Regions from separate parts of the Bradyrhizobium sp. 17 genome, predicted to be linked through region 1. Evidence: predicted binding sites of a transcription regulator. Region 1 holds the regulator's gene; each other region holds the start of a gene.
The links. Region 1 encodes PhoB, which activates phosphate uptake and scavenging genes when phosphate is short. Its sites were predicted from a motif close to TGTCATNNANCTGTCAT; they were not measured.

Region 1 (3,835 bases):
CGCTGTCCTCGATCTCGGCTTCGGTGACGATCAAAGGCGGCAGGAAACGCACGACATTGTCGCCGGCACCGACGGTGAGCAGCTTTTGGTCGCGCAAGGCTGCAACGAGATCGCCGGAGGGCACCACGGCCTTGATGCCGATCAGGAGGCCCTCGCCGCGCACTTCGCTGACGACATCGCCGTGACGGTCGATCACGGAGGCGAGCTTCTGCTTGAGCAGCAGCGACATCCTCTGCACGTGGTCGAAGAAGCCGGGCTTGAGCATGACGTCGAGCACGGCGTTCGCAGCCGCGATCGCGAGCGGATTGCCCCCGAAGGTCGAGCCGTGCGAGCCCGGCGTCATGCCGGACGCCGCTTCGGCGGTCGCAAGGCAGGCGCCGATCGGGAAGCCGCCGCCGAGCGCCTTGGCCAGCGACATCACGTCGGGTTCGACGCCAAGGCGGCGGTACGCGAACAGATCGCCGGTGCGGCCCATGCCGGTCTGCACCTCGTCGAAGGCGAGCAACAGACCCTTCTCGTCGCAGAGCTGGCGCAACGCCCTCAGGAAGGCGGGCGTTGCCGAACGCACACCGCCCTCGCCCTGGATCGGCTCGATCAGGATGCCGGCGGTCTGCGGACCGATTGCCTTTTTCACGTCATCGAGATCGCCATGCGCAACCTGGTCGAAGCCCTCCATCGGAGGGCCGAAACCTTCGAGATATTTTGCCGATCCCGTTGCGGCCAGCGTCGCCAGCGTGCGGCCATGGAAGGCGCCTTCGAAGGTGATCATGCGATAGCGGTCGGGATGACCCTTTGCGGCGTGATAACGGCGCACGACCTTGATCACGCATTCCAGCGCTTCGGCGCCGGAATTGCAGAAGAACACGAAATCCGCGAAACTTTCATTGCACAGGCGCGCGGCGAGCTTTTCGCCGTCCGGGCTCTGGAACAGATTCGACATGTGCCAGAGCTTGGTGGCCTGCTCCTGCAACGCCGCGACCAGCGCCGGATGGGCATGGCCGAGCGCATTCACCGCCACCCCGGAGGTGAAATCGAGATAGCGCTCGCCATTGGTCGCGATCAGCCAGCAGCCTTCGCCACGCTCGAAACCAAGGTCGGACCTGGCGAAAACGGGGAGCAAATGCGGCGCTGCGCTGTTAGTCATGATGGTCACTTGAATGTTGCGGACGGAGTGAGCGTGCATTGCGCAACGCACCATCGACCGGCCCGGAAAACGAAACGTGCCGCCTCTTGAGGGCGGCACGTGCGACTATCTTAGGCCTGGTGAAACGGGTGTCAATGCCGCCCGGAAAGCCTCGCGAAACGCTGAATCCGTAGTCTTGCGGTGCCGATTTTGCGGGATTTGGCCACGGAACATGTGGAAGCGAGTCGGCGGACTCTTGCGCGGGAGTCACGCCATATTGTAGCGTTTGGATTGTCAGATACGACATCTCGTGCAGTGGTTCTGATCTTTAAGTCCTTATGTACCGGCGTAAACGTTCGGGCGTTCAAGACGCGCCCGGCGAGCCTTAAGGGATTCTGGCGGCACGGGTTTTTGAAGGCTTAGGCATTCGCTGCGAGGCCCCAGGATGGCTGGCGCGCAGCGAGGGAAAGGGTGCAATGACGGTTTTGACCTGGTCCGATGATCGCGTCGAGCAGCTGAAAAAGCTCTGGGAGGCCGGACTTTCGGCCAGCCAGATCGCGGCGGAGCTCGGCAATGTGACCCGCAATGCCGTGATCGGCAAAGTGCACAGGCTCGGCCTTTCGGGCCGCGCCAAGAGCCCATCATCGGCAGCGCCGCGGCCGCGCAAGGCGCGCCCCGCGCAGCACATGATGCGGGTGAGCCGCCCGATCTCGCGCGGCAACACCGCGCTGGCGCAGGCCTTCGAGGTCGAGGCTGAGCCGGATCCGGTCACCTACGACAACGTGGTGCCGATGAGCCAGCGGCTGTCGCTGCTGGAATTGAACGAGGCGACCTGCCACTGGCCGGTCGGCGATCCCTCGAGCCCGGACTTCTTCTTCTGCGGTGGAAGGGCGCTGTCCGGACTGCCCTATTGCGCCCAGCACTCGCGCGTTGCGTACCAGCCCGCGTCGGATCGGCGCCGCGCACCGGTAAAGCCGGGTCCCCGTTAGTCGTCACGCGAAGACAGTTCAACAATTTCAGTGTCGTCCCGGCCTAGTGCGCAATTGCGCACGGGGGGCCGGGACCCATACTCCGAGCACGCAATAATCGTGCGGAAGGGGTCACTCCGAGTCTTCGCCAAACCACGTTCGGTGGTTATGGGTCCCGGATCAGCGCTCGCTTCGCTCGCTTGTCCGGGACGACGGCTGAGAATGCAGGGACAGCTCGCCAACAAACAAGCCTGCAACCCTACACCTGCTCCGCCTTCGCGAAGCGATCATCCAGCGCGTAGCCGGCGCCGCGGACGGTGCGGATCGGGTCCTGCTCGCGGCCGAGATTGAGCAGCTTGCGCAGGCGGCCGATATGCACGTCGACGGTGCGCTCGTCGATATAGATGTCGCGGCCCCAGACGCTGTCGAGCAGCTGCTCGCGCGAGAACACCCGTCCCGGATGCTCCAGGAAGAACTCCAGCAGGCGATATTCGGTCGGACCGAGATCGATCGGCCGGCCCGAGCGCGCCACGCGGCGCTTGTCACGGTCGAGCTCGATGTCGCCAAAAGCAAGGACGGTGGCGAGGCGCTCCGGGCTCGCGCGCCGCAGCAGGCCTTTCACGCGCGCCAGCAGCTCCGGCACCGAGAACGGCTTGACGATGTAATCGTCGGCGCCGGTCGCAAGACCCCGCACCCGCTCGCTCTCCTCGCCGCGCGCGGTGAGCATGATGATCGGGAGCTGCTTGGTCTCGGGACGGGTGCGAAGCCGCCGGCACAATTCGATGCCTGACAGGCCCGGCAGCATCCAGTCGAGCACGATCAGATCGGGGATGTGCTCCTTGAGGCGGGTGTCGGCGTCGTCGCCGCGCATCACCGTCTCGACGTCATAGCCGTCGCCTTCGAGGTTGTAGCGGAGAAGCTCGGTCAGGGCTTCCTCGTCCTCAACCACCATAATGCGTGCGCCCATCGGGTCGTCGCTCCTTAAGTCTTCAGGTGTTCGGTACCGTGTTGGCAAAGGTCGTCATGTCGCCCTTCGGCCGCTTGTCGGTGATCGCCTGGCCCTCGATCATGTAGAACACGGTCTCGGCGATATTGGTGGCGTGGTCGCCGATCCGCTCGATGTTCTTGGCGCAGAACATCAGATGGATGCAGAACGAGATATTGCGCGGATCCTCCATCATGTAGGTGAGGAGTTCGCGGAACAGCGAGGTGCAGATGGCGTCGACTTCCTCGTCGCCCTTCCACACCGCCATCGCCGCCGGCAAATCATGCGCGGCATAGGCGTCCAGCACCGACTTGACCTGCTGCTGCACGAGGTCGGTCATGTGCTCGAGGCCGCGGAACAGCTTGAGCGGATGGAAGTCCGTCTCCAGCGCCGCGACGCGCTTGCCCATGTTCTTGGCGAGGTCGCCGATGCGCTCGAGATCGGTCGCGACGCGCATGGCGCCGACGATCTCGCGCAGATCGACCGCCATCGGCTGGCGGCGGGCGATGGTGAGCACCGCACGCTCCTCGATGCGCTTCTGCAGCGCGTCGAGCTCGGTGTCGATGGCGACGACGCGCTGGCCGAGCGGGACGTCGCGGCGGATCAGCGCGTCGACGGACTCGACGATCATGCGCTCGGCGATGCCGCCCATCTCGGCGACCAGGCGAGTGAGTTCCTGGAGGTCGGTGTCGAAAGCCTTTGCGGTATGTTCAGAACCCATGTCGCGTCTCCTAGCCGAACCGGCCGGTGATGTAATCC
Region 2 (3,835 bases), on a different contig from region 1:
GCCGGTGATGGTGTGGGTGGTCGAGACCGGAACACCGAGAAAGGTCGCCATGAACAGGGTCGCGGCACCGCCGGTCTCGGCGCAAAAGCCCTGCATCGGGGTCAGCCTGGTGATGCGCAGGCCCATGGTGCGGACGATGCGCCAGCCGCCCATCAGCGTCCCCATCGCCATCGCGGCCTGGCACGAGAGCACCACCCAGAAGGGTACGAAGAATTCGCCGCCGAGCTGGCCCTGCGAATAGAGCAGCACGGCGATGATGCCCATGGTCTTCTGAGCGTCGTTACCACCATGGCCGAGCGAATAGAGCGAGGCGGAGGCGAATTGCAGGATGCGGAAGGCGCGATCCACGGCAAAGGGCGTGGAGCGCACCGAGGCCCAGGAGACGATCGCGACCAGCACCATCGCGAGCAGGAAGCCGACCAGCGGAGACAGCACGATGGCGATCACCGTCTTGGACAACCCGCTCCAGACCGCCGCTGAAAGGCCGGCTTTGGCCACGCCGGCACCAAACAAGCCGCCGATCAATGCATGAGACGAGGACGATGGGATGCCGAGCGCCCATGTCACCAGGTTCCAGACGATGGCGCCGACCAGCGCGGCGAAGATCACCTGAGCATCCACGATCGCGGGATCGATGATGCCGGTGCCGATAGTCTGGGCAACGTGCAGCCCGAACACCATGAAGGCGACGAAGTTGAAGAACGCGGCCCAGAACACCGCGTATTGCGGCCGCAGCACGCGGGTCGAGACGATGGTCGCGATCGAATTGGCGGCGTCGTGCAGGCCGTTCAGGAAGTCGAACAGCAGCGCGACGGCGATCAATCCGACAAGGACGGGAAGACCCAACGCAACATCCACGGCGTGGCCCCTGCCCTAAACTTGCTCGATGACGATGCTGTTGATCTCGTTCGCGACGTCGTCGAAGCGGTCGGCGACTTTCTCGAGATGGTCGTAGATCTCTGCGCCGACGATGAAATCCATCGCGTTGCCGCCGCGATGCTTGAGGAACAGTTCCTTCAGCCCGATATCATGGAGATCGTCGACGCGGCCTTCCAGCTTGCCAAGCTCTTCCGTGATCGCGGTCAGCATGGCCACGTTCTGACCGATCTTCTGCATCAGCGGCAGCGCGCGGCCGACCAGATTGGCGCATTCGATCAGAAGCCCGCCGATCTCCCGCATCGGCGGCTCGAAGCTGCGGACCTCGAACAGCATCACGGCCTTTGCGGTCTGCTGCATCTGGTCGATGGCGTCGTCCATCGAGGTGATCAGGTTCTTGATGTCGCCGCGGTCGAACGGGGTGATGAAGGTGCGGCGCACCGCGGTCAGCACCTCACGGGTGATGTTGTCGGCATCGTTCTCGAACTGGTTGACGCGCTGGCAATAGACCGGCGTCTCCTCGCCCCCGTTGAGCATGCTCTGGAGCGCGATCGAGCCCTGGATCACGGTCTGGGCGTGGCGGTCGAACAGGTCGAAGAACCGTTCTTCCTTCGGCAGGAAAGCGCGAAACAATCGCATCATGGGAGAGAGACTACCGGTTGGATGATGGCCTGGCCCAAGCGGGCCGTCATGAAACTGTCATAGACTATTTTCGATCCACGCGCGTGCCACCTCACGCCCGTGGAGCCGGATCATCCACCGCTTTCGCGCGTCAACACATCTTCTATTATATCAACGACTTACAGCGACCGCCGGAAGTAATGCGCGATTTCGCCGATGACGCCACGGCGGAAGGTGAGCACGCAGATCACGAAGATCGAGCCCTGGATCACGGTCACCCATTGGCCGAACCCCGCCAGATATTGCTGCATGGCGATGATCACGAAGGCACCGACCACGGGACCGAAGACGGTTCCGAGTCCGCCGACCAGCGTCATCAGCACGACTTCGCCCGACATCGACCAGTGCACGTCGGTGAGCGAGGCATTCTGCGCCACGAAGACTTTCAGCGCACCGGCAAAGCCGGCCAGCGTGCCCGACAGGACGAAAGCCAGGAACTTGTACTGATCGGTGCGGTAACCCAGCGAGATCGCGCGCGGCTCGTTCTCGCGGATCGCCTTGAGGACTTCGCCGAACGGCGAGTTGATGATGCGGAAGATCAGCAGGAAGCCGGCGAGGAAACCGACCAGCACCACGTAGTAGAGCACGGTGGGCTTGGTCAGATCGAAGACGCCGAACATGCGTCCCTGCGGAATGCCCTGGATACCGTCTTCGCCATGGGTGAACGGCGCCTGGAGGTAGATGAAGTACAAGAGCTGCGACAGCGCCAGCGTGATCATCGAGAAATAGATGCCCTGGCGGCGGATCGAGATATAGCCCGTGATGAGCGAGAGCACGAAGGCACCGGCGACCCCGACGAGGATGCCGAGTTCCGGCGGCAGCGCCCATACTTTCAGCGCATGCGCGCTGCAATAGCCGGCCGTGCCCAGGAACATCGCATGGCCGAAGGACAGTAAACCGCCGTAGCCGATCAGCAGGTTGAAGGCGCAGGCGAGCAGCGCGAAGCACAGCGCCTGCATCACGAAGAACGGGTAGACCCCCGTGAATGGCACCGAAGCCAGCAGCAGCGCCATCACCACGAACACGATCATCTCGTCGCGGATCGCGCGCGGGGTTACCGGCAGCGTGTCGTCCGTCAAGGCTGTCATATCAGGCCGCCCTTCCCGTCAATCCCGTTGGCTTCACCAAGAGCACCAGCACCATCAGCACGAACACGACGGTGTTGGAGGCCTCGGGGTAGAAATATTTGGTCAGGCCTTCGATCACACCGAGCGCGAAGCCGGTGATGATGGAGCCCATGATCGATCCCATGCCGCCGATCACGACCACCGCGAACACCACGATGATGAGGTCGGCGCCCATCAACGGCCGCACCTGGTTGATCGGCGCCGACAGCACGCCGGCGAGTGCTGCAAGGCCGACACCGAGGCCGTAGGTCAGCGTGATCATGCGCGGCACGTTGACGCCGAAGGCGCGCACGAGCGTCGGGTTTTCGGTGGCGGCGCGCAAATAGGCGCCGAGCCGCGTCTTCTCGATCAGGAACCAGGTCGCGATGCAGACCACCAGCGAGAAGATGACGACCCAGCCGCGATAGACCGGCAGGAACATGAAGCCGAGATTCATGCCGCCCTTGAGCTGGTCCGGAATGGCGTAAGGCAGGCCGGAGGAGCCGAAGTAGTTCTGAAACACGCCCTGCACGATTAGCGCAATGCCGAAGGTCAGCAGCAGGCCGTAGAGATGATCCAGCCCGGTCAGCCATTGCAGCATGGTCCGTTCCAGGATCATGCCGAAGATGCCGACGATAACAGGCGCAAGCAGCAACGCCCACCAGTAGTTGATGCCGCCGAGGTTCAGCAGGAAGTAGGCGACGAACGCGCCCATCATGTAGAGCGCGCCATGGGCGAAATTGATGATGTTGAGCATGCCGAAGATCACGGCAAGCCCGAGACTGAGCAGCGCGTAGAACGAGCCGTTGATCAGTCCTACCAGTAGCTGAGCGTAAAGAGCCTGCATCGATCCCGCACCTGGTCCCTTCGGCGTTCCCTGAAAGTCGCCCGCAGGCCTGATGGCCTGCGGGCGGTTAGCTTACTTCTTCAAGAGCGCGCACTTGCTCTCGGACAGCGGCGTGAAGGCCTGGTCGCCCGGCACCGTGCCGACCAGCTTGTAGAAGTCCCACGGTCCCTTGGACTCGGAGGGCTTCTTCACCTCGAACAGATAGGCATTGTGGATGGTGCGGCCGTTGGGCTGGATCTCGCCCTTGCCGAACAGATCGTCTTCCGTCGGCATCGACTTCATCTTCTCGACGACCTTGACGCCGTCATGCGGGTTGCCGCCGAGC
Region 3 (3,835 bases), on a different contig from region 1:
CGACGTCGAGACTTTTGGCGGCGTCGGCAAGTTTGGTCAGCGTCCGAACCACACCGTTGACTTGCGGGTGCCAGGCGTCGGTCGCGACCAGGATGCGCATCAGGCTGCCTTTGTCATGCAGCTCTGGCTGCGACCTGCGGGACCTGTGCCGGCTTCTCGGCCTGGTCCGCCCAGGTGATGATCTCGAAATGGCCGTCGTCGTGCTCGACCAGCGCCGTACAGCTCTCGACCCAGTCGCCGCAATTCATGTAGCGGATGCCGCCCTCGTCGCGGATCACCGCGTAATGGATGTGGCCGCAGATCACCCCGTCGGCATCGTGGCGTCGCGCCTCGGCGGCGAGCGCCTGCTCGAACGCGCCAATATAGTTGACGGCGTTCTTGACCTTCTGCTTGGCCCATTGCGACAGCGACCAATACGGCACCTTGAACATGCGCCGGAAGAAGTTGACGAAGCGATTGAGCTGAATCGCGAAATCGTAGGCCTTGTCGCCGAGATGGGCGAGCCAGCGTGCGTTCTGCACCACGAGGTCGAAGATGTCGCCATGGATGACGAGATACCGCTTGCCGTCCGCGCCGGTGTGGACGGTGTTCTCGACCACGTCGATGCCGCCGAAATGCGTGCCGTAATAGTTGCGCAGGAACTCGTCGTGATTGCCGGGGATGTAGATGACCTTGGCGCCCTTGCGCGCCTTGCGCAAAAGCTTCTGGACGAGGTCGTTATGCGATTGCGGCCAATGCCAGCTCGATTTCAGCGCCCAGCCGTCGACGATATCGCCGACGAGATAGATCGTGTCGGCATCATGGAAACGCAGGAAATCGAGCAGAAGATCGGCTTGAGAACCGCGGGCTCCGAGATGAACGTCGGAGATGAACAACGTGCGAAAGCGCCGCTCCGGGCTCTCGTCACTCACATCGTAACTTCCCATGCGCCAGCCTGTAACAATGTCCCGTGACAGGGGGATGACCAATCGAACCTTTGAGGCACCCTCAGATACGAATCGCGCTTGCCTCGCCCACCCTGCGAATATCAGTCGCATGCGACAATCAGGCGACATGGCGTCGCGGCAGCCTCCGCAAGAACCCGGAGCTGCATGGCGGGAGGGACTAGCGGTGGCGCGCTCGCGACCGGCGTTCAGTAAAATTTATGGAAATGATGGATCGGGCCGTGTCCGTGGCCGACGCTGAAGCGGTCGGCGGCGGCGATCGCCGCGCTGATCCAGGTCTTGGCGTTGCGCACGGCGCGCTCGAGATCTTCGCCTCTGGCGAGCCCTGCGGCGACCGCCGAGGACAGCGAGCAGCCGGTGCCATGGGTGTTGCTTGTGGCAACGCGCGGCGCGGCGAGCGCGATCGTGGTGCTGGCATCGACGAGATAATCGATACTCTCGGCGCCCTCGCCGTGGCCGCCCTTGATCAGGACCGCACGACTGCCGAGCGCCAGCAGCCGGCGCCCCTGGCTTTCGATCTCGGCCTCGCTGGCCGCGACCGGCTCGTCGAGCAGAGCCGCGGCCTCGGGCAGATTGGGTGTGATCACCGAGGCCAGCGGCATCAGCTTGATGCGCAGGGCATCGACGGCATCGGACGCGAGCAGGCGATCGCCCGACGTCGCCACCATCACGGGATCGAGCACGATATGCCCGGGCGCCCAGCGCGACAGCGCGGCCGCGATCGCATCGATGCTGGCGGCTTGCGCCACCATGCCGATCTTGACCGCGCCGACCTCGAGATCGGAAAACACCGCGTCGATCTGCGCGGTGACGAATTCGGCGGGCACGGCGTGAATGCCGGTGACGCCGCGGGTGTTCTGCGCCGTCAGCGCCGTGATGGCGGAAGCGCCAAAAACGCCGAGCGCGGCAAAGGTCTTCAGGTCGGCCTGGATGCCGGCGCCTCCGCTCGAATCGGAGCCGGCAATGGTCAGCGCTACGGGTGTCGTCATGGGGCGCTCTTCAGCGTTTTCGAAGCCATGGCCCGTCCTAGCGCGCCTCTCCCAGCCCAGCAAGTTCGCTTGCTAAATCCGGCCGGGTTTGGCCTATTAGCCGTCAGATATGCTTTCGGAGTGACCGCGATGGTTCCCTTTTTCGTCCAGATCAAATGCAAGCTCGGCCAATCCTATGTGGTCGCCAATGCGCTTGCCGAAGCCGAGATCGCCTCCGAGATCTATTCCACGGCCGGGCAATACGACCTGCTGGTGAAGTTTTACGTCGACAACGACACCGATATCGGCCACTTCGTCAACGAGAAGGTGCAGGTGCTGCCCGGCATCCAGGACACCCTCACCATCATCACCTTCAAGGCGTTTGGCGCGAGTTGACCGTCCGAAAAAGGGCAGGCCCGATCAGGTGCCGCCCTCCTTGCGCTTGGGACGCGGCGGACCGTCCACCGGCGGCAGCGATTTGAGATAGTCCGCCATCGCCGCGAGATCGTCGTCCGGCAGTTGCGAGGTGTTCTTGATCACCCGCGTCATCGCGCCGCCGACGCTGTCGCCGTCGGGCAATTCGCCGGTCTTCAGGAAATAGGCAATATCCTTCGCGCTCCACTCGCCAAGGCCCTTCTGGGTGATGTTGGGAACCCATCCCTCGCCTTCCGGATTGGGGCCTCCAGCGAAGCGTTGTGCGGCGGTGATGCCGCCAAGCGCGTTGCGCGGGCTGTGGCATTCCGCGCAATGGCCAAAACTGTCGACGAGATAGGCGCCGCGATTCCACTGCGGTGACTTCGCGCTGTCGGGGACGAAGGGCTTGTCGTCCAGAAATAAGAATTTCCAGATGCCGACGTTGCGCCGGATGTTGAACGGAAAGGGCACGTCGTGGTCGCGCACCTTGCCTGCGACGGCCGGCAGCGTTTTCAGGTACGCAAAGAGATCGAGCACGTCCTCGCGCCTGGCGTGCTGATAAGACGTGTAAGGAAAGGCCGGAAAATAATGCTGTCCGTCGGGCGAGACTCCGTGCATCACCGCGTTGACGAATTCGGCCTCGCTCCATTTGCCGATGCCATCGGTCGGATCGGACGAGATGTTCGGCGCATAGAACGTTCCGAACGGCGACTTGATCGCGACGCCGCCGCCAAGCCTGAGACGATCGGGCTGGTCGGGGACGGCATGGCATGAGGCGCAGCCGCCGGCGTTGAACATCACCTGGCCATTGGCAAGATCAGGGACGCGGGCAGGCGCGGTGCCGGCGGCCGCCCCCACCGGCGCGCTGAGCCACCAATAGACGCCGGCCGCGGCGAGTGCGGCGAGCAGCGCCACGGGGATTGTTCGTCGCAACATGCGGTCCCTTCGTCGTCGCGGCGAAGCTTATGACCGATGTCCTCGCGGCTCCAGCCACGAAGAATTTAGCCCACCGCGGCTTGAAACGGGAATAAACTGCAATGCCGGCTGTTGGAAGTTTGGCAGCCCAAACGGGTTCAGCAGGGAGAAAAATCATGAACAAGATCGTCATCGCCATGTCAGTGCTTGGCGCCGTTGCTTTTGCGGGTTCGGCCAGCGCGGAAAAGCTGAAAGCAACGCTCGACGCCAAATCCGAGGTCCCCGCAACGACCAGCAGCGGCACCGGAACGGCCGATCTGGATTACGACGCCGCCAGCAAGAAGCTGTCCTGGAAGGTCACCTATTCCGGCCTGTCCGGCCCCGCCACCGCCGCCCATTTCCATGGACCTGCCGAGCCCGGCAAGAACGCCGGCGTTGCGATCCCGATCCCAGGCGCTGCCACCAGCCCGGCCGAGGGCTCGGCGACACTGACCGACGCGCAGGCCGCCGATCTGCTCGGCGGCAAGCTCTACGTCAACATCCACACCGCGGCCAATCCGGGCGGCGAGATCCGCGGTCAGGTGACGAAGTAAG
Region 4 (3,835 bases), on a different contig from region 1:
GCCGTATTCGGCGAGCGCGTGCATGCGCCGCGTCTCCGTCTCGCGCGCCTCGAGGAAGCGCAGCGGCTCCGGGATCGGCACCTGGTAGACCAGCACCTGATTTGCGTGTAGCGACGTCTCCGGAATGCGGTGGCGGGTCTGGATCACGGTCGCATCGATCGTCGCCGTCGTCGTGGCGACGCCGGCGGTCTTGGCAAAGAACTTCCTGATCGAGATCGCATTGGTGGTGTCGTCGGAGCCCTGGTCGATCACCTTCAGCACGTCCTCGGGCCCGAGGATCGCGGCCGTCACCTGCACGCCGCCGGTGCCCCAGCCATAGGGCATCGGCATTTCACGGCTGGCGAACGGCACCTGATAGCCGGGGATCGCGATCGCCTTGAGGATCGCGCGGCGGATCATCCGCTTGGTCTGTTCGTCGAGATAAGCGAAATTGTAGGCGGGCGCGTTCATTCCGCGGCCTCCTTCATGGCATCGGGCGCATTGGCCTCAGTGAATTCCTTCCGCAGCTTGCGCAACAGGCCGAGCTCAGACTGGAAGTCGACATAATGCGGTAGCTTCAGATGCTCGACGAAGCCGGTAGCCTGGACGTTGTCCGAATGCGACATCACGAATTCTTCGTCTTGCGCGGGGGCGAGTGCCTCTTCGCCGAGCTCGCGCGCACGCAACGCGCGGTCGACCAGCGCCATCGACATCGTCTTGCGCTCGCTCTGGCCGAAGGCGAGGCCATAGCCGCGGGTGAAGCACGGCGCCTCCGTCGCGGAGCCCTTGAACTGATTGACCATCTGACACTCGGTGAGCTCGATCGAGCCGAGCGGCACGGCGAAGCCGACGTCTTCCGCGGAGAATTCAACCTCGACCTCACCGAAGCGAATCTCGCCGGCGAAGGGATGGTTGCGGCCGTAGCCGCGCTGGGTGGAATAGCCCATCGCCAGCAGAAAACCTTCGTCGCCACGCGCGAGATTTTGCAGGCGCAGGTCACGATCGGCGGGAAAATTGAGCGGCTCGCGAGTGAGATCGCCGACGCTGGCGCCGTCCTCAGCCTGAGGCGAGGATTCGATCAGCCCGTCGCGGCCGAGGATGTCGGTCACCCGCGGGGTTGGCGCAGACGATGCTTCGGCCGTCGCCGGTGTCTCCGGCACAAAGCCCTCGGCGAGCGAGGGATCGAGCAGGCGGTGGGTATAGTCGAAGGTCGGGCCGAGGATCTGGCCGCCGGGAATGTCCTTGAAGGTCGAGGACACCCGCCGCCGTATCCGCATCGCGCCGGTCTCGACCGGCTCGCTGGCGCCGAAGCGGGGCAGCGTCGCGCGGAAGGCGCGGACCAGGAAGATCGCCTCGATCAGATCGCCGCGCGCCTGCTTGATGGCGAGCGCCGCGAGCTCGCGGTCATAGAGCGAGCCTTCGCTCATGACGCGGTCCACGGCGAGACCAAGCTGCTCGGAGATCTGGTCGAGCGAGATTTCCGGAACGCTTTGGTCGCCACGCCGCGCACTGGCGAGCAGGCGATGGGCGTTCTCGATGGCGCGTTCGCCGCCTTTGACTGCGACATACATGCTTAGCTTCCCCTGCTCACGATACGCGTGGTGCGCGGGATCGCAACCATGGCGTCATCGGCGACCAGCACCACATCGATACCGCGCGGAAACAGCGCCTCGTTAATACGAAGTCGCTCGAACACGTCGAACGGCTTGATCGACGCCTGGAGCGTGGCGACGCCGTCGATGCCGGGCCCGCGCAGCTCGAAGCTGCGTCCCGAATCGAGACTCTCGACCTGCAGGATCAACGTGGTCGACCGATCCGGATATTCGCTGGTGCCGAGCGCGAAGCGCTCCAGCGAAGGCAGCGCCCCGCCGTCGCTGATCAGCGCGAAGCTGGCGATGGAAGAATCCTGCACCACCGGCGCACCAGTATGGAATTTCAGCCATTTCACGACGTCGGAAGTCTCATGCATGCGCGCATCGAGCCAGAGCGGCGTGTCGTGATCGAACAGCGTCAGCGCGATCGCGGCCGTCCCGCGCATCATCACACGAGGCGCTCCTGATGTCGGCACGATGCGCTGCACCGATCCCGGCCGCGCCATCGCGTCCATGACCGAGCGAAAGGTCGATTGCGCCGACAAGACCTTATCGGCGAACCCCGGCGGCAGTTCCGCAATCGTGGTCATGATCTCACCCCTCACCGCGCACCATGGTGTAGAAATCAACCTTCGTCGCGGCGGTCTGGGCCGCCACCTGCTTGCGCCTGACCATCAGCTGCTCACGCAACGGCGCGATAATGTCCCGCTCCACCGCGGCGCCGAAATCGCTGGACTGCACCAGGGCATCGCACAGCGCGATCAGCCGCGCCTTCTCGCCGTCGCGGCCGAGCGTGTAGCCGAAACCGACCTCGCCGCTCGCAAGCCGCACCGCGGCGCGCGACACCGTGGCTTCACCGAGGTTGAACGGCGCACCATCGCCGCCGACCCGGCCGCGCAGCATGACGAGGCCGTTTTCCGGCGCGCGCAGATCCTGATGCGCCGGCAAAGCGAGAGCGTGGAGGCGAGCGGCGATCTCGCCCGCCTCCGCGTGCGCCAGCACGGACATTGCGGCCTTGCGCTGGGCTTGCTGATTATTGTGCTGGGTCACCGCATCCACCGACTTCTCTGCAGAACTTGCCGAATCCAAGTTGTCTATGATACTAGACAACTTGATACGGGAGCGCCATGACTGTTTCGTGACAAAGGCGTGATTTCTGGAGTAGCTTCCCGGCCACATGAGCATGCAGGACACAGCCTCCTCCGGCGTCGCGTTGTGGCGCCTCGTTGCCGACGGCATCGAGCGCGGCATCGCCGACGGCCGCTTTGCGGCGGGCGACAAGCTGCCGGGCGAGGTGGAGATCGCCGAAACCTATCGCGTCAACCGCCACACCGTGCGACGCGCGCTGGCCGCGCTTGCCGAGCGCGGCATCGTGCGGGCAGAACGCGGCAGCGGAACCTATGTCGAGGCGCAGAAGCTCGCTTATCCACTGCGCTCGCGGACCCGTTTCTCCGAGATCGTCGGCGCGGACGGCCGCGAACCGCATGGCCGGCTGATCGAGGCGTCCGCTGACGTTGCGACCCGCGAACTCGCGCGGGAGCTTGGCCTCAAGACCGGCGCACCGCTGGTCCGGATCGAGGCGATGCGCCTCGCCGACCGCACGCCGATCTGTGTCTCCACGACGTGGCTATCGGCACAGCTATTCCCCGCTGCGGGCGACGTCTTTGCCGCGACCCGCTCGATGACGAAATTGCTCGAGCATTACGGCGTCCGGGACTATCGCCGCGGCGCGACCCGGATCACCGCCGGTATCGTCGACGCAACCGACGCCGCACGGCTCGATCTGGCGCTGGGACGGCCGATCCTGGTGGTCGACGCCACCGATCACGATCTCGACGGCAAGCCGCTGGTCACCAAGCATTCGCGCTTTGCGGCGGAGCGGGTGGAATTTCTGGTGGAGAACGGGTGAACTGGCTGCCCTCTGCCCCTCTCCCCTTGCGGGAGAGGGTGGCTCGCCGCGCTAGCGGCGAGACGGGTGAGGGGTTGCCTCCGCGCACTGATCTGAATTGAGGATGCAGACCCCTCATCCGGCGCTTCGCGCCACCTTCTCCCACAAGGGGAGAAGGAAGAAGGTTACGCCACCGCCCGCCGCCCGATAATCGCAAAACGCAATTTGCCCGAAACGAAATCGATCGCGGCGACTGCGACCAGGATCATCAGGATCAGGAACGACACCTTCTGCCATTCCAGCACGCGGATCTGCTCGGCGAGCTGGAGGCCGATGCCGCCGGCGCCGACGATGCCGATGATGGTGGCCGAGCGCG

Region 2: IVB13_RS37745 (DUF47 domain-containing protein) is a predicted target of PhoB. The motif match lies at 1,563-1,579, and genes of this name have one in related genera.
Region 3: IVB13_RS30420 (UDP-2,3-diacylglucosamine diphosphatase) is a predicted target of PhoB. The motif match lies at 950-966, and genes of this name have one in related genera.
Region 4: phnF (phosphonate metabolism transcriptional regulator PhnF) is a predicted target of PhoB. The motif match lies at 2,699-2,715, and genes of this name have one in related genera.

Annotation. Positions count from the first base shown of each region.
Region 1 covers NZ_JADPJQ010000113.1:171,512-175,346, forward strand. Annotated here, with positions in the region: gene IVB13_RS23485 (aspartate aminotransferase family protein) at 1-1,144, opposite strand, end outside; gene IVB13_RS23490 (GcrA family cell cycle regulator) at 1,600-2,112, shown strand; gene phoB (phosphate regulon transcriptional regulator PhoB) at 2,351-3,058, opposite strand; gene phoU (phosphate signaling complex protein PhoU) at 3,081-3,797, opposite strand; gene pstB (phosphate ABC transporter ATP-binding protein PstB) at 3,808-3,835, opposite strand, start outside.
Region 2 covers NZ_JADPJQ010000130.1:315,099-318,933, reverse strand. Annotated here, with positions in the region: gene IVB13_RS37750 (inorganic phosphate transporter) at 1-858, opposite strand, end outside; gene IVB13_RS37745 (DUF47 domain-containing protein) at 874-1,518, opposite strand; gene IVB13_RS37740 (branched-chain amino acid ABC transporter permease) at 1,677-2,645, opposite strand; gene IVB13_RS37735 (branched-chain amino acid ABC transporter permease) at 2,647-3,510, opposite strand; gene IVB13_RS37730 (ABC transporter substrate-binding protein) at 3,583-3,835, opposite strand, start outside.
Region 3 covers NZ_JADPJQ010000124.1:68,678-72,512, reverse strand. Annotated here, with positions in the region: gene IVB13_RS30425 (glycosyltransferase family 1 protein) at 1-100, opposite strand, end outside; gene IVB13_RS30420 (UDP-2,3-diacylglucosamine diphosphatase) at 114-926, opposite strand; gene thiD (bifunctional hydroxymethylpyrimidine kinase/phosphomethylpyrimidine kinase) at 1,133-1,933, opposite strand; gene IVB13_RS30410 (Lrp/AsnC family transcriptional regulator) at 2,063-2,308, shown strand; gene IVB13_RS30405 (cytochrome c) at 2,333-3,262, opposite strand; gene IVB13_RS30400 (CHRD domain-containing protein) at 3,418-3,834, shown strand.
Region 4 covers NZ_JADPJQ010000117.1:70,772-74,606, reverse strand. Annotated here, with positions in the region: gene IVB13_RS25330 (alpha-D-ribose 1-methylphosphonate 5-phosphate C-P-lyase PhnJ) at 1-450, opposite strand, end outside; gene IVB13_RS25325 (carbon-phosphorus lyase complex subunit PhnI) at 447-1,550, opposite strand; gene phnH (phosphonate C-P lyase system protein PhnH) at 1,553-2,161, opposite strand; gene phnG (phosphonate C-P lyase system protein PhnG) at 2,166-2,630, opposite strand; gene phnF (phosphonate metabolism transcriptional regulator PhnF) at 2,749-3,480, shown strand; gene phnE (phosphonate ABC transporter, permease protein PhnE) at 3,645-3,835, opposite strand, start outside.